3 regions of the Spirillospora sp. NPDC048824 genome follow, and region 2 is predicted to be linked to each of the others. Evidence: riboswitches for the same ligand, from Rfam matches in the RefSeq annotation. Region 2 holds a riboswitch; each other region holds the start of a gene.

Region 1 (5,591 bases), on a different contig from region 2:
TCGGCGGCGGCCGCGGACGCCTGCTCGCCCGAGTGCGTGGACCGGCCGATCAGCATGTCGCCGCCGACGATCTCCCGGGCGGCGGCCACCGGCAGGTCGTCCTGGCCGAGATGCAGCACGTCGGCGCGGACGGCGTGCGCGACGTCGGCCCGGTCGTTGACCGCGAGCAGTGCCCCGTGCCGGTCGCAGGCCGCCCGGAAGGTCTCCAGGTACTCCATCTCCTGCCGGGCCTCCAGGCCCTTCTGGCGGAGCTGGACGAGGTCGACGCCGCCCGCGAGCACGGCGTCCAGGAAGGCGGGCAGGTCCCCCTGGCGCTCTCTCGCGTCCGTGCAGAGGTAGAGGCGGGACCGGCTGAGCCGGGCGCGCAGCGCGACGGCGCGTTCGGAGGGGAGATGCCTGGACACGGCCGGAGTCCGTCCTTCCACAGGAGAGATCGCGGGGTCGCGCGGCGGTCACGTCCCGCCGCGCACGACCCCGCGATCGTGTCACGTGCCTTGTCTTCCGCCGGATCCCGGGGGCGGCCCTCGGCCGGACGGCGCGGGCGCCCTAGAAGGCCAGCGCCTGGGCGCGGCGGCGGACCTCGGTCCCCCGGTTCTCCGTGAGCGCGTCCACGGGCGTCCCCGGCAGAGTGTCGTCGGCGGTGAACAGCCAGCGGATCGTCTCCACGTCGTCGTAGCCCGCGTCCGACAGGAGCGTCAGCGTGCCCGGCAGCCCCTTGATGACCTGACCGTCCTTGATGAAGGCGGCGGGCACCATGGGGGTTCCTTCCCGGCGCACCGCCAGGAGCCTGCGCTCGCTGATGAGCTGCTTGATCCGGTTGGGCTTGATCCCGAGTCGTTCGGCGGCCTCCCGCAGGGAGAGCCATTCGCCCGCGAGGGCGTCGGTCCGGGGGTCGAGTGCGCTGTCAACGGTTGCGTGCATCTGCGTCACGCCCCCTTGCTACCACTCCTTCGGAACCCTCAAACCCCCTGCACAGCCGTAACGTCCCGGCGTTGATCGCCTTCAGCGAACGGCCTGCCGGAGGGGCACGCCGGGGTCGGCGATCGCGCCGGGGTCCACGGGCGTCCCGGCGGCGATGACGCGCCGCGCCTGCACCAGGTCGCGCGGCCGGTCGACGGTGAGGACCGCGTCGAGGCGGTCGCCGGTCAGCCACGCCACCGCCCATTTGCGGCCGGCCGGGTCGCCGCGGTGGACGATCCGCTCGGACGCGGCGTGACTGCCCGTGTACTGCACCATGCGGCCGAACTGCTCGGACCAGAAGTACGGGGCGGCGTCGTACACGGCGTCCTCGCCGAGGAGCGTCGCGGCGGCCACCTCGGGGGCGTTGAGGGCGGTGTCCCAGTGCTCGACGAGGAGCCGCCGCCCGTACCGCCGCGACCACCACGCGGCGCAGTCGCCGACGGCCACGACGTCCGGGCGCAGCGAGCCGGGCTCCTCCTCGCCCTGGTAGGCGCGGAACGAGCCGTCGGTCACCACGCCGCGCTCCAGCAGCAGCCCCGAGTCCTCCAGCCAGGACAGGGCGGGCCGGACGCCGATGCCGGCGACGACCTCGTCCGCCTCGATCCGGGTGCCGTCGGCCAGCAGGAGACCGCCGTCCTGCACGGCCGCGACCTTGACGCCGGTGCGCAGCTCGACGCCCGCCTCGGCGTACCACGGGACGGTGAGCGCGCCCACCTCGGGACCGATCGCGCCCTCGAGCGGGGTGTCGGCGGCCTCGACGACGGTCACGGCGCAGCCCTTCCCGGCTGCGGTGGTGGCGACCTCGGCGCCGATCCAGCCCGCCCCCACGATGACGATCCGCGCGCCCCCGGTGAGCCGGGACCGCAGCTCGCGGGCCTCGTCGACGGTGCGCAGGACGTGCTGGCGCCCGTCCCCCGGCAGCGTGACCGGGACGGCGCCGGTCGCGATGACCAGCCCGTCGAACGGAAGATCGCCCACCGTGGACGCGACGATGCCGCCGCGTCCCGGTTCGTCCAGGCGCAGGCCGGTGGCGCGCTCGCCGAGCAGCAGGTCGCAGCGCATGGCGTCCCAGTCGACGTCGACCGTCGTGTCGTCGGAGTCGCCCGCGAGGACGGCCTTGGACAGCGGCGGCCGGTCGTAGGGCCGGTGCCGTTCCGCCGAGACGAGGGTCAGCGCGCCCTCGTACCCCTTGTTCCTCAGGACCTCCACGGCGCGCACGCCGGCCAGCCCTCCGCCCACGACGATGACCCTGTCCATAAGGTCACCCTAACGGGGCGCGATCGAGGCTCGGACGATCGTCCAGACAGCTGCGCACGCTACCGAGGTCGTAGAGTGGAACCGGATAAAACAGCAGAAGCGCGGGAGTCCGGTGCGACCGGGCTGAGAGGGCGGCTGGAACGGGCCGCCGACCGCCACGACCTGATCCGGATCATGCCGGCGAAGGGAGCGCGCATGGAGATCGTGATCATAGGCGCCGGGGTCATCGGCCTGGCCACCGCCTGGCGGGCCGCGGCGGCCGGCGCCCGCGTCACCCTGGTCGATCCGGAGCCCGCGAGCGGCGCGTCATCGGTGGCGGCGGGCATGCTGACACCCGTCAGCGAGGTGACCTACGGCGAGGAGCCGCTGCTGCGGCTCGGCCTCGCCTCCCGCGACCGGTACGGCGCGTTCGCCGCCGAACTGGAGGAGCTGACCGGCCTGGAGACCGGCTACCGCACCGACGGGATCCTCCAGGTCGCGTTCGACTCCGACGACCTGACGTACCTGGACGAGCTGCGCCGCTTCCAGGAGAGCCTCGGCATCCCCGCCGAGGCGCTGACCGGGCGGGAGTGCCGGAGGCTGGAGCCCATGCTCGCCCCCGGCGTCCGCGGCGGCCTGCACGCCCCCGAGGACGGCTCGATCGACCCGCGCAGACTGACCACGGCCCTGCTGGCCGCGGCCGGGAAGACGGGCGTCCGGCTCGTCCGGCGCCGGGCCGCCGGCATCGCCGTGGCGAACGACGCGGCCGCCGGGGCACGGCTGGACGACGGGACGGTGATCCCCGCCGACCGGGTGCTGCTGGCCGCCGGCCCGTGGTCGGGCGACCTCGACGGCCTGCCTCCCGGGACCGTTCCACCCGTCCGCCCGGTGAAGGGCCAGGTGATCCGCCTCCGCACCCGGACGCCGTTCCTCGGCCGCGCCACGCGGGGGCTGGTGAAGGGCTCCTCGGTCTACCTGGTGCCGCGCGCGGACGGCGAGATCGTCCTCGGCGCCACGCAGGAGGAACTCGGCTTCGACACGCGCGTCACCGCCGGCGGACTCTGGGAGCTGCTGCGGGACGCCCGCGAGCTGGTACCCGGCATCACCGAACTGGAGTTCGCCGAGGTCTCGGCCGGACTGCGTCCCGGCTCCCCCGACAACGCGCCAGTGATGGGCCCGTCCGCGCTCCCCGGCCTCGTCGTCGGCACCGGGCATTTCCGCAACGGCATCCTGCTGACCCCGGTGAGCGCCGACATCCTGTCGGCGATGCTCCTGGACGAGCCCGTCCCCGGCGTCGCCGCGCCGTTCTCCCCCGGCCGCTTCTCCGCCGAGGTGCGCTGATGGCCGAGGTGCGCTGATGAAGGTGTTCGTCAACGGCGAGCCGCGCGAGCTGCCCGAGGGCGCCAGCGTGGCCGAGGTGGTCGCGTCCGTCACCGCCGCCGGGACCGGCGTGGCCGCCGCGCTGAACGACGAGGTCGTCCGGCGTTCCGCGTGGGAGTCGACGGCCCTGCGCGACGGCGACAGGCTCGAAGTGCTCACGGCGGTCCAAGGAGGCTGAAGGTGGACGACGACAGGCTGGTCATCGCGGGCGAGGAGCTCGGCTCGCGGCTGATCATGGGGACCGGGGGCGCGCCCAGCATGCGGGTGCTGCGGGAGGCGCTCACCGCGTCCGGGACGGAGCTGACCACGGTCGCGATGCGGCGGGTGGACCCGTCCGCGCGCGGCTCGGTGCTGGACGTCCTGGCCGAGTGCGGGATCCGGGTGCTGCCGAACACGGCCGGCTGCTTCACTGCGGGCGAGGCGGTCCTCACCGCCAAGCTCGCCCGGGAGGCCCTCGGCACGAACTGGGTCAAGCTGGAGGTCATCGCCGACGAGCACACGCTGCTGCCCGACCCGATCGAGCTGGTCGACGCCGCGGAGCAGCTCGTCGACGACGGGTTCGCCGTGCTGCCGTACACCAATGACGACCCCGTCCTCGCGCGGCGCCTGGAGCAGGCCGGGTGCGCCGCCGTGATGCCGCTCGGCTCCCCGATCGGGTCGGGGCTCGGCATCCGCAACCCGCACAACATCGAGCTGATCGTCGAGCGGGCGGGCGTCCCGGTCATCCTGGACGCGGGCCTGGGCACCGCGTCCGACGCGGCCCTGGCCATGGAGCTGGGCTGCGACGCGGTCCTGCTCGCGACCGCCGTCACCCGCGCGCAGTCCCCCGCGCGGATGGCCGCCGCGATGCGGCACGCGGTCGAGGCCGGGCGGCTCGCGCGGCTGGCCGGGCGGATCCCCAAGCGCCGCTACGCCCAGGCGTCGTCGCCGTTCGAAGGCCTCGCCACGTCGTAGCAACGCTAAAGACTCGCTTATAGAAATATTCGCTAGACCTGAAATGTCGGCTTGGTGAGACTGGGGCGGTGCACCAGGCCGCGCCGCAACCCGGCACGTTCCTTCGGTGTTCGTGGAAACGTCCCATACCTAAGGTGCGTCACTATGCAGCAGGACAGCCCGCAGACGGCCGCGCCGGGCATCGACAAAATCGCGGTGGCCGCCGCCACGGTCACGGTGGTGCTCTGGGCCTCCGCGTTCGTCTCCATCCGCAGCGCCGGCGCCGAGTACAGCCCCGGCGCCCTCGCCCTGGGCCGCCTCCTCTCCGGGACGGTCGTGCTGGGCGCGCTGTGGCTCGTCCGGCGCGAAGGACTTCCGCCCAGGGGCGCCTGGCCGGGCATCATCGCCGCGGGCATCCTGTGGTTCGGCGCCTACATGGTCGCCCTGAACTGGGGCGAGCAACTGGTGGACGCGGGCACCGCGGCCCTGATCGTCAACATCGGGCCCATCCTCATCGCGCTCCTCGGCGGCTGGCTGCTGAAGGAGGGGCTGCCGCCCCGGCTGATGGCCGGCCTGGTGGTGTCGTTCGCCGGCGCCGCCGTCGTCGGGCTGTCGATGTCCGGCGAGGGAGGCTCATCCGTCCTGGGCGTCCTGCTGTGCATGGTCGCCGCGGTCACCTACGCGGCGGGCGTCGTCAGCCAGAAGCCCGCCCTCCGGCACGCCTCGGCCCTGCAGTTCACCACGTTCGCCTGCGCGATCGGCGCCCTCGCCTGCCTGCCGTTCTCCTGGCAGCTCGTCTCCGAGGCCGCGGACGCCCCGGCCGGCGCCACCCTCAACATGGTCTACCTGGGCATCTTCCCCACCGCCATCGCGTTCACCACCTGGGGATACGCGCTGGCCCGCACGTCCGCCGGGAAGATGGGCGCCACCACCTACGCCGTCCCGGCCATCGTCGTGCTGATGTCGTGGCTGTTCCTCGGCGAGGTCCCCGGCCTGATCACCCTCGGCGGCGGCCTGCTGTGCCTCGCCGGCGTGGCCGTCTCCCGCAGCCGCCGCCGCGTCCCGCCGGAACCGGCCGCGCC
Region 2 (5,591 bases):
AGTTCACGACCGTCCGATGGTGCGCCCGCCGCGCGCTGGCGGAGCTCGGCGTGCCGCACGGACCGATCACGCGGGGGGAGCGGGGCGCGCCGCGCTGGCCGGACGGCGTCGTCGGCAGCATGACGCACTGCGACGGCTACCGGGCGGCCGCCGTCGCGAGGGCCGGCGAGATGACGGCGCTCGGCATCGACGCCGAACCCCATGCGCCGCTGCCCGGCGGCGTCCTGCGCACGATCGCCCGGGAGGAGGAGCTGCCGCTCCTGGACGAGCTGCGCCGCACGTCCCCGGACGTCCACTGGGACCGCCTGCTGTTCTGCGCCAAGGAGGCCGTCTACAAGGCGTGGTTCCCGGTCACGGGCCGGTGGCTCGGCTTCGAGGACGCCGCCCTCGCCCTCGATCCCGGCGGGACGTTCACGGCCCGGCTGCTCGTCCCGGACTCCCCGTTCGCCGGCTTCAAGGGCCGCTGGACGGCGGGAAACGGGCTGATCGCCACCGCGATCGCCGTGTCCCCGCGGTCCTAGCCCGGCCTGCCCGCCTTGCCCGGGATCACCCCGGCGGCGGCGAGCGACAGCAGCCTTCCGGCCGCGCCCGGGTCGTGCTCGGTGACCGTCGCGATCGCGCCCGCGAGCCGCAGCGCGTCGATGAACACGGCGTCCGGGGGGACGTCGCCGGCCTCCTGGGCGCGGGCGAACAGCGCCTCGCCGGCCTCGCGCATCGCGCGGGACGCCGCCGGCCGCTCGTCCCGCAGCGACGTCACGGCCGCGGCCGCCATCCCGCGGAACGCGGTCACCTGCGTGATGAACGCGTGCAGCCAGTCCGCCAGGGCGTCCCCGGGCGCGGGGGAGGCCATCAGTTCCCGCGCGTGCGCCGCCAGCCGGGCGTAGGCGTCGGCGAGCAGGGCCTCCAGGAGGTCCTGCCTCGTCGGGAAGTGGCGGTAGAGCGTCCCGATGCCGACGCCCGCCAGCCGCGCGACGCCCTCCAGGGATGCGCCCGCCCCGTCGCGCTGGAACATCTCCCCGGCCGCGGCGAGCAGCCGCGCGCGGTTGCGGCGCACGTCGGCGCGCACCGCCCGGGCGGGGGCCATCGGCGTGTCGTCGCTGGTCACCTCGGTCGTGGGTCCTTCCCGGCGGGTCAACGGGCCGGCGGCGATTCGGGGGGATCCGCGGCTTTGGAACGGTCCCCTGATACTAGCCGCGGCGGACCGATGCCCCTTCCCGGGGATGCGGAGGCCCGCCGCGGACGGTTCCGCGGCGGGCCCGCCGTTCCCGCTCCGGCCCGTGCCGGGCCCGCGCCGCCGGGTCAGGAACCGCCGGGGGAGAGCGGCAGGTAGACGCGCCCGCCCGCGGCGTTGAACTCCTCGGCCTTCTCCCGCATCCCCGCGCCGAGGGCCTCGTCCTCGGCCAGGCCGCGCTCGCCGGCGTACCGCCGGACGTCCCGGGTGATCTTCATCGAGCAGAAGTGCGGCCCGCACATCGAGCAGAAGTGCGCGGTCTTCGCCGGGGCGGCCGGGAGTGTCGCGTCATGGAACGCGCGGGCGGTGTCCGGGTCGAGGGACAGGTTGAACTGGTCCTCCCACCGGAAGTCGAACCGCGCCTCCGACAGCGCGTCGTCCCACGCCTGCGCGCCCGGATGCCCCTTCGCCAGGTCCGCGGCGTGCGCGGCGATCTTGTAGGCGATGACGCCGGCCTTGACGTCGTCGCGGTCCGGCAGGCCGAGATGCTCCTTCGGCGTGACGTAGCAGAGCATCGCGGTGCCGTGCCAGCCGATCATCGCGGCGCCGATCGCCGAGGTGATGTGGTCGTAGCCGGGCGCGATGTCGGTGGTCAGCGGCCCGAGCGTGTAGAACGGCGCGCCGTCGCACCACTCCTGCTGCAGGTCGACGTTCTCCTTGATCTTGTGCATCGGGACGTGCCCGGGCCCCTCGTTCATCACCTGGTTGCCGTACTCCGCCGCGATCCGCGTCAGCTCGCCCTGGGTGCGCAGCTCGGCGAACTGCGCCTCGTCGTTGGCGTCGGCGATCGAGCCGGGACGCAGCCCGTCCCCGAGCGACCAGGTGACGTCGTAGGCCGCGAAGATCTCGCAGAGCTCCCGGAAGCGGGTGTAGAGGAAGTTCTCCTCGTGATGCGCCAGGCACCACGCCGCCATGATCGACCCGCCGCGCGACACGATGCCGGTCTTGCGGCGCGCCGTCAGAGGCACGTACCGGAGCAGCACCCCCGCGTGGACGGTCATGTAGTCGACGCCCTGCTCGGCCTGCTCGATCACCGTGTCGCGGAAGATCTCGTAGGTCAGCTCGGCCGGATCGCCGCCCACCTTCTCCACGGCCTGGTACAGCGGGACCGTCCCGACCGGCACCGGCGAGTTGCGCAGGATCCACTCGCGCGTCGTGTGGATGTCGCGGCCCGTCGACAGGTCCATGATCGTGTCGGCGCCCCAGCGGGTCGCCCACGTCATCTTCTCGACCTCGTCCTCGATCGACGACACGACCGCGGAGTTGCCGATGTTCGCGTTCACCTTGACGAGGAAGTTCCGGCCGATGACCATCGGCTCGATCTCGGGATGGTTGACGTTGGCGGGCAGGACGGCGCGTCCGGCCGCGAGCTCGTCCCGGACGAACTCCGGCGCCACGCCCTCCCGCAGCGCCGCGAACTCCATCTCCGGCGTGATCTCCCCGCGCCGCGCGCAGGCCCGCTGCGTCACCGCGCCGCCGGCCGTGCGGCGCTCGGCGATCCACGGTTCCCGCAGGGGCGGCAGCCCCCTGCGGAGGTCGGTCTCGTGTCCGGGATCGGTGTACGGCCCGGACGTGTCGTACAGGACGACGGCGTCGCCGCCGGTGAGCGGCACCTCCCGCATCGGGACGCGGATCTCCGGGCGCGAGCCCTGGAGGTAGATCTTGCGGGCGGCTGGAACCACAGGTTCGGTCATGACGACTCGATCTCTCCCTACGCCGGCATTACCCGGTCAGGTTCATGCGGTCAGCGGCCGTCCCAGCCGCTATCTCAGCCCGGTTCGCCGGACCCCCGCGATCTGTCGCCCCCGACGCTAACCCGGCGTACCCCGGTTGCCGCAACCGGCGTCCATGGGATAGGGGCGGCCTGAGAGAATCGGACGCATGCCCGACGATTTCACCGTGACCGCGGTCGGCCACGTCGAGTCCACGCTGACCGACCGCGCCGCCGCGCCCAAACAGGGGCCGGAGGGCTCACCCGAGGCGTGGCTGGTCTTCGAGCCGTCCGTCCTCGACGCCCTCGACGGCCTGCGGCCGGGCGACCGGGTCTTCGTCCTGACCTGGCTGCACCTGTCACCGCGCGACGTCCTGCGGGTCCATCCGCGCGACGACCCCGCCGCCCCGATGCGCGGCGTCTTCGCGACCCGCTCACCGGACCGCCCGAACCCGATCGGGCTGCACCCGGTCGAGATTTTGGAGGCCGCGGGGAACCGCCTGCGCGTCCGGGACCTGGAGGCCCTGGACGGCACCCCGATCCTGGACGTGAAACCCGTCCTCACCTGCACCCCGGACACCTGACCGGCACCTCGCGGATCTCGGGTGCGGCGGGGGGCGGAGACCGCCGGCCCTTCGTGACGGGTCCGCAGAACCAGGGCCGAGGCGGTTCGCGCGGGGCGCGGGCGTCGGGGAAGATGGGCGCGTGGTGGTGCCCCGGATCGGTGTGACGGCGAGAGACGCCCTGCTCACGACGCTGCTGGCGGCCGTCGCGGCCGTGGTGGCGGTCATGTGGCCCGGTGTGCGGGCGCTGGACGTGCCCGGCGCTCTGCTGCTGATCGCCGCGCACGTCCCGCTCGCGCTGATCAGGAGGTGGCCCGCCCCGGGTCTGGTCGCCCTGGTGATCCTGGTGCTGCCCTATCACCTGGCGCAGTTCCAGCACCACGCGCTGGTGCCCGCCGAGGTGATCGCGCTGTTCGCCTACGCGGTGCTCGGGCGCCGGGTGCGGGCCGTCGTCACCGTGGTGGCGTTCCTGCTGGCCGTGTGCGTGTTCGGGATGGCGATGCGGGCCGGCGGCGGTTCGCTGCGGGAGCAGATCGCGGTCATCGAGGCCGTCGTGGCCGTCGTGATCGCCGTCCAGGTATGGCGGGTGCACCGGGCCCGGTTGGCGACGATCACCGAGCGGGCCGAGCGGGCCGAGCGGACGCGGGAGGAGGAGGCCCGGCGCCGGGTCGCCGAGGAGCGGCTGCGGATCGCCCGGGACCTGCACGACCTCCTCGCCCACAGCATCACGGTCATCGGCGTCCAGGCCGGGGCCGCCTCCCACCTGCTGCACGCCGACCGGCCGCTCGACCGGGCGGAGCTGGCGGACGTGTTCGGGGCGATCGCGCAGACGTGCCGCGACGCCCGCACGGAACTGCGCGGCACCCTGCAGGTCCTGCGCGGCACCGACGTCGAGACCTCCGGGACGCTGCCCGGCCCGGACGGGATCGCCGACCTGGTGCGGGCGGCGCGCGCCACCGGGATCGAGGTCGGGTTCGACGCCGATTCCCGGCGGGAGGGGCCCGGCGACGCCGGTGCCGGGCCGCTGCCGCCGGAGATCGGCGTCGCGGCGTACCGGATCGTCCAGGAGGCCCTGACCAACGTCGTCAAGCACGCGGCGGCGCGGCGCGTGGAGGTGCGCCTGACCCGCGACGCGGGAGGCCTCGTCGTCCGGGTCGCCGACGACGGGACGGGATCGTCCGGCACGGCTCCCGAGGGTTTCGGGATCCTCGGGATGATCGAGCGGGCGCGCAGCGTCGGCGGGACGCTCGACGCCGGCCCGGGAGACGGCGGCGGTTTCGTCGTCACGGCCGTCCTCCCGCTCGCGGACGCCGTCAGCCCGCGGTGACCTCCCGGTCCCGCGGCGCTCAGGGCGTGCGGGCCGGGGAGAGGATCGGGTCCGGCCCGCCCCGGGTGCCGGCGGCCGCTGCGGGCGACGTCATCGGGGGCTTTCACAACCCTTACCGGTAGGGTCAGGATCAAGGGACCAGGGGAGGCGAACGCGTCGGTGAGCACACAGCAGGGAGCCCCGCAGGACCGGATCTTCACGGTGCCGAACAGCCTGAGCCTGGCCCGGCTCGTGGGCGTCCCGCTGTTCCTGTGGCTCGTGCTCGTCGAGGCGGACTGGTGGGCCCTCGGCGTGCTCGTCTTCGCGGGACTGTCCGACTGGCTGGACGGCAAGCTGGCGCGCGCACTGAACCAGATGAGCAGGCTCGGGACGGTCCTCGACCCGGCGGCCGACCGCCTCTACATCCTGGCGACGCTCATCGGGCTCACGATCCGCGACATCATCCCGCTGTGGCTGGTGCTGGTGCTGGTGGCCCGCGAGTTCGCGATCCTGCCGATCGCGCCGATCGTCCGGCGGCTCGGGTACAGCGGGACGCTTCCGGTGCACTTCATCGGCAAGGCCGGGACGATGTGCCTGCTGTACGCGTTCCCGCTGCTGCTGCTGGGCGACCACGACGGCGGCGCGGCGACCGCGGCGAAGGTCACCGGATGGTCGTTCGCCGTCTGGGGAACGGGCCTGTACTGGTGGGCGGCCGTCCTCTACTGGACGCAGACGCGGCAACTTGTGCTGGCCGGCCGCAGCTCGTCCCCGGCCTCCGGG
Region 3 (5,591 bases), on a different contig from region 2:
GACCGCCGCACGGACCCCCCTCCAGCCGCTTTGACCGGATTCATTGAGGTATCGACCCCGAAAGAGCCGCACACGCAAGCGGATCCGACGTTGTGCACAAACTTTTCCACAGCCGTCCACAGCCCTGTGGACGACTTCATCGCCGATACTGAAGCCATGCCTGAGCTACCAGAGGTGGAGGCGCTGGCGGGGTTCCTGCGGGAGCGCGTGGTCGGCCATGCCGTCGCCCGGATCGATGTTCTCGCCATCTCCGCGCTGAAGACCTACGACCCGCCGGTCACCTCGCTCGGCGGGCTGACCGTCACCGGCGCGTCCAGGCACGGCAAGTTCCTCGACCTGGACGTCGACGGCCTGCACCTGGTGATCCACCTGGCCCGCGCCGGCTGGCTGCGCTGGCGGGACGAGATCCCGTCCAGGCCCGTCCGGCCCGGCGGCAAGAATCCCCTCGCCCTGCGCGTCCACCTGGACGACGGCTCCGGCTTCGACCTGACGGAGGCCGGCACGAAGAAGGGCCTCGCCGTCTACGTCGTCCGCGACCCCGCCGACGTGCCGGGTGTCGCGTCGCTGGGCCCCGACCCCCTGGACGACGCCTTCACCCCCGGGGCGCTCGCCGCGATCGTCAACGGCAAGCGCACCCAGATCAAGGGGCTGCTGCGCGACCAGAAGGTGATCGCCGGAATCGGCAACGCCTACTCCGACGAGGTGCTGCACGTCGCGAAGATGTCCCCGTTCAAGATCGCCGCGTCCCTGACGGAGGACGACGTCGCCACCCTGCACGAGGCGATCGTCGCCACCCTCCGGGACGCCGTGGAACGCTCACGCGGCCTCGAAGCCCAGGACCTCAAGGGCGAGAAGAAGACCGGCCTGCGGGTCCATGCCCGCACCGGCCAGAAATGCCCCGTCTGCGGCGACACCATCCGCGAGGTCTCGTTCGCCGACTCGTCCCTCCAGTACTGCCCCACCTGCCAGACAGGCGGCAAGCCCCTCGCCGACCGCCGCATGTCCCGCCTGCTCAAGTAGAAGGCCGCGCGAGTCGTTCGTGGGCGGCGGAGCGGCTTCGGTGGCGGTATTCGGAGGGGGGCAGGCCGACCAGGGTCCGGAAGCGAGCCGGAACGGGGAGGGCTCCTTCAGCGGACCTTGGGGACGTTGCCGAAGAGGGGGGCCACCTGGGTCCAGCGGTGGAGCTGGCAGCCGTCCTTGCGGGTGAACGTGGTGTCGATCTCCTTGCCGTTCCAGGTGCCCTTGACCGTGGCGACCTCGGGGCCGCCGTAGATCTTGGTGCACATCTGGTCCTTGGGGACGGGCTTGAACGGGTCCTTGGTCTTGGCCAGGGCCGCGCAGGCTTCGGCGGCCTTGGGATGGCCGCCGCCGGGCGGTTCGCAGGTCAGGGTCCAGGTCTTGGCGGGGGCCTCCGCGGAGGCCTTGACATCGATGGTGAGCGTGTCCGCCGGCGAGTCGGAGGGCTGCACGGACGTTGCGCCCGAAGGCTTGTCGGCGGGGGTTCCGTTGGCCTGTTCGTCGCCGCAGGCGGCCGATGAGAGGAGCACGGCCAGCCCGGGCGCCACGAAAAGGAGCGTCCGATACCGCATGCGTGATTCGACGCAGGGGTGCTTCGCACGGTTCCATGGGGGTGTGATGAATTTCGGGGACGACGTGCCGGCCGTGGTGGCCGCTGACGTTCCGCAGGACGCCTACCTGCTGGACGTGCGGGAACAGGACGAGTGGGACGCCGGGCACGCGCCGGAGGCGGTCCACATCCCCATGGGCCGGCTCGGTGACCGTGCCGGTGAGGTCCCGCGTGACCAGGAGGTCTTCGTGATCTGCCGGTCGGGGGCCCGGTCCGCGCAGGTCACCGTGGCGCTCAACCAGGCGGGCTGGCTGGCCAAGAACGTCGACGGCGGGATGCAGGGCTGGGCCGAGGCGGGACGTCCGATGGAGGGCGCCGGGGACGGTCCCCCGTTTGTGGCGTGACGGTGTGATCTGTTCTCTTTGAGGTGATCCGCGCCCTATTGGGGGAAGCCGGGTCCTTGTACGATCTGGTCTGAAACAGGGCCGGCCGAACATGTGCCGGCCGATATCCGCGGGAGCTCGGGCCACAGCCGGGCTGAGAGGGCGGCCTTCGAGGCGTCGCCGACCGCATGAACCTGTCCGGGTAATGCCGGCGTAGGGAGTGTGTTCCGTGGCGTCCGACGTCAAGCCTCCGAACGAAGTGCCCTTCACCCTCGAAGAGCCCGCCCCCAGGGTCCTCGGGTTCTGGGACCAGGGCGCGTTCTGGGCGAACCTCGGGGTCAGCCTGCTGGCCTTCTCCGGCGCGTACACCGTCCTGGCGCCCGACACCGACGGCAACCCGACGCTGTCGATCATGGCGGGCATCGTCGCGATGGCGGTCGGCACGGTTCTGGGCGGGCTGATGCTCGGTCTCGCCGCCGTCCCCGGAGCCCGCACCGGGCAGCCGGCGATGGTGCTGCTGCGCGGGCTGTTCGGCGCGAAGCTGTCGTACGCGCCCACGGTGCTGAACATCGCGCAGCTCGTCGGCTGGGGGACGTTCGAGCTGATCGTCATCGCGGACGCGGCGACCGAGCTGTGGGACGGGATACCCCGCTGGGGCTACGTGATCGCCGCCGGGCTGATCACGACGGTGCTGACGATCTGGCCGCTGGGGTCGGTCCGCCTGCTGCGCCGGTACGTGACGGTCGCCGTGGCGATCGCGCTGGTGTACTTCTACGTCCAGATCCTCCGCGAGCCGCTGCCGGACCTGTCGCAGGGGTCGTGGGGCGGTTTCTGGATCGGCGCGGACGCGGCGCTCGCGGTGTCGATCTCGTGGGTGCCGGTCGCCGCCGACTACACCCGGCATTCGCGGACGGAGCGCGCGGCGTTCGGGGCCGCGGCCGTCGGCTACTCGGTCACGCAGATCGTCGCCTACGTTCTCGGCCTGCTGGCGCTGGCGCTGGTCGCGGGCAACACCGAGAACGTCTTCGACCCGTTCCTGGGCGCCACGCTCGGCGTCGTGTTCTTCGCGGTGTTCGTGCTGCGTGAGGCGGACCAGTCGTTCGCCGACACCTACTCCACCGCCGTGTCCATCCAGAACCTCGCGCCCCGCGCCGACCGCCGTGTTCTGAGCGTCCTGCTCGGCATCACCATCACCGTCCTCGCGCTGGCCCTGGACATCGGCGACTATGCGGGCTTCCTGGCGCTGATCGGGTCGGTGTTCGTGCCGATGCTGGGCGTTCTGGCCACCGACTTCTTCCTCGGGCGCCGCCGCCGGGACGGCGCGGTGGCGGACGCCGCGCACCTGGACGGGTGGGACGTGTCGCGGACGGCGCCGTCACGCTGGGGAATGATCGGCGCCTGGGCGGCCGGGTTCGTCGTCTACCAGCTCATCAACCCCGGCACCGTCGACGGCTGGGCGGGCTTCTGGACGGGCGTCCGGGACGCCGTGCACTTCGCCCCGCAGAGCTGGATGAGCGCGTCGCTGCTGTCGTTCCTGGTGTCCGGGCTGGCCACGCTTCTGATCGGCAGGGTTACCCGGCGGTAGTCTTACCAAAAGGTAAGGGTGACGTGGGAAGTTTCGGTGCAAGTTACCCGGCGAGCGCAGGGGGCCGGTGGCACGATGACAGGCGTGCACCACCACGTCCACGACCCGATCGCGCGCGCCGTCATCGAGAGCGCCGCCGACGCGATCGTGGCCGTTGACCAGCGGCACCGGGTCACGGTGTGGAACCCGGCGGCCGAGCGCATGTTCGGCTGGACGGCCGAGGAGATGGCCGGGCGGGTGCCGCCGATCGTGCCGGACGAGCTGAAGGCCGAGCACAACGCCGTCCAGGAGCGGCTCCTCACGCGGCGGACGGGCGAGGGCGAGAGCGGGCAGATCTCGATCGCGACCCGCAGGTTCCACCGGGACGGCCGCCTGATCGACGTGCGGATCGACACGAGCCTGCTGAAAGACCCGTCCGGGAGCCTGCTCGGCTGGGTCGGGGTGTACCACCCGGTGGACGAGGACGAGATCGTCCAGCACCACATGACCGAGCGGGCCCGGCTCGTCCGGCGGCTGAACGACATCGTCGCCGACCTGAACGCGGAACTGAACCTGGCCGTCGTCCTCGACCGGATCACCGCGGCGCTGATCGAGCTGACCGGCGCCGACGCGGGCGGGTTCGTGCGGATCGAGGGCGAGCGGCTGCGGCTGGTCAGCATGTCCGGGCTGCCCGAGCACATGCGCGGGACGTCCGCGGACCTGCGGTCGAGCCTGGTCGGGGAGGTGCTGCGGTCCGGCAAGACCGTGCTGCTCGCGACGGGCGAGCGGCGCCTCGGCGACCTGATCTGGTCGGAGCTGTCCGGCCTGCACACGATCGCGCTCGGGCTGTCGTACCTGCAGAACCGGCCGTACGGCGCTCTCTACGCGCTCTTCTCCGGCCGCAAGATCGGACACACCGAGCTCGAGCTGCTGGAGCTGCTCGCCGGGCACGCGGGGGTCGCGGTCGGCAACGCCGTCGCCTACGCGGAGGTCGTCCGGCAGCGGGCGCACGAGCGCGCCGTCATCGACTCCAGCGCCGACGGCATCGCCGTGCTGGACCACGACCTCGTCGTCCGGCAGTGGAACCCCGCCGCGCACACCCTCACCGGCATCCCGCCGGAGGACGCGATCGGGCGCCCGCTGCCGTTCGACATGCCCGCGCTCGGGGAGATGCTGACGTTCCGGCTGGAGTCGGGGACGTGGCTGAACGTGCTGGCCGCCGAGATCGAGGAGACGGGCGAGCTGGTCGTCGACTTCCGCGACGTGTCGGAGGCGAAGGCGCTCGAAGAGGCCAAGGACCTGTTCCTCGCGACGACCAGCCACGAGCTGCGCACCCCGATCACGGTCGTGCAGGGGTTCGCGTCCACGCTGGTCAACCGGTGGGACGAGCTGGCCGACACCGACCGCCGCGCCGCCGTCGCCACGATCGCCGAACGCTCCCAGTCGCTCGGCCGCCTCGTGGAGCATCTGCTGCTGGGGTCCCGGGCGGGCGCCGACGAGCTGACCGTGACGATCGAGTCGTTCGACCTGGCCCGGGTGCTGGAGGGCGTCGTCGCGGGGTTCCGGTCGCTGTCGCCGCTGCACCGGGTCGAGCTGGAGATCGCGCCGGATCTGCCGCCGTGCCGGGGTGACGCGATGGCGACCGACATCGTCCTCGGGCAGCTGCTGGAGAACGCGTTCAAGTACTCCCCGGACGGCGGGACGGTCAGCGTCCGTGCCGTCCGCGAGAAGTCCGACGCCGTGGTGACGGTCGTGGACGAGGGCATCGGCATCCCGCCCGGCGACCATGAGCGGATCTTCGAGCGGTTCGTCCAGGGGGAGTCGGGGGACCGCCGGCGCTTCGGCGGCATCGGGCTCGGCCTCTACATCGTCAAACGCCTGACGGAGGCCCAGGGCGGAACGATCTCCGCACATCCGGGCGGAGCTGGCAAGCGTGAGGTATCTCACACAAGCGCGTACGGGCAGGGAGAAAACGGGTCGGCAGCCGCGGAGACGCTGCCGCCGCGGCTGCCCAACACCCTCCTGCGGGCGGCGGAGGGGCGCGGACCCGCAGGTGGCGCGCATCCCGGCGACGGCA

What was found. Region 2 has a riboswitch for thiamine pyrophosphate ahead of thiC (phosphomethylpyrimidine synthase ThiC). Riboswitches for the same ligand answer to the same signal wherever they lie in the genome.
Region 1: another riboswitch for thiamine pyrophosphate. It lies ahead of thiO (glycine oxidase ThiO); the one in region 2 lies ahead of thiC (phosphomethylpyrimidine synthase ThiC).
Region 3: another riboswitch for thiamine pyrophosphate. It lies ahead of ACGFIS_RS21660 (purine-cytosine permease family protein); the one in region 2 lies ahead of thiC (phosphomethylpyrimidine synthase ThiC).

Annotation. Positions count from the first base shown of each region.
Region 1 is NZ_JBICUS010000003.1:398,451-404,041, forward strand. Features, by position in the region: gene thiE (thiamine phosphate synthase) at 1-404, opposite strand, end outside; gene ACGFIS_RS08265 (Rv2175c family DNA-binding protein) at 547-921, opposite strand; gene ACGFIS_RS08270 (NAD(P)/FAD-dependent oxidoreductase) at 1,003-2,217, opposite strand; TPP riboswitch at 2,309-2,423, shown strand; gene thiO (glycine oxidase ThiO) at 2,413-3,537, shown strand; gene thiS (sulfur carrier protein ThiS) at 3,554-3,754, shown strand; gene ACGFIS_RS08285 (thiazole synthase) at 3,811-4,530, shown strand; gene ACGFIS_RS08290 (DMT family transporter) at 4,675-5,591, shown strand, end outside.
Region 2 is NZ_JBICUS010000013.1:204,311-209,901, reverse strand. Features, by position in the region: gene ACGFIS_RS25495 (4'-phosphopantetheinyl transferase) at 1-521, shown strand, start outside; gene ACGFIS_RS25490 (TetR/AcrR family transcriptional regulator) at 518-1,105, opposite strand; gene thiC (phosphomethylpyrimidine synthase ThiC) at 1,300-2,925, opposite strand; TPP riboswitch at 2,921-3,034, opposite strand; gene tsaA (tRNA (N6-threonylcarbamoyladenosine(37)-N6)-methyltransferase TrmO) at 3,113-3,526, shown strand; gene ACGFIS_RS25475 (sensor histidine kinase) at 3,669-4,832, shown strand; gene ACGFIS_RS25470 (CDP-alcohol phosphatidyltransferase family protein) at 4,992-5,591, shown strand, end outside.
Region 3 is NZ_JBICUS010000010.1:198,364-203,954, forward strand. Features, by position in the region: gene ACGFIS_RS21645 (Fpg/Nei family DNA glycosylase) at 157-1,020, shown strand; gene ACGFIS_RS21650 (SSI family serine proteinase inhibitor) at 1,128-1,565, opposite strand; gene ACGFIS_RS21655 (rhodanese-like domain-containing protein) at 1,636-1,971, shown strand; TPP riboswitch at 2,071-2,187, shown strand; gene ACGFIS_RS21660 (purine-cytosine permease family protein) at 2,180-3,535, shown strand; gene ACGFIS_RS21665 (PAS domain-containing protein) at 3,611-5,591, shown strand, end outside.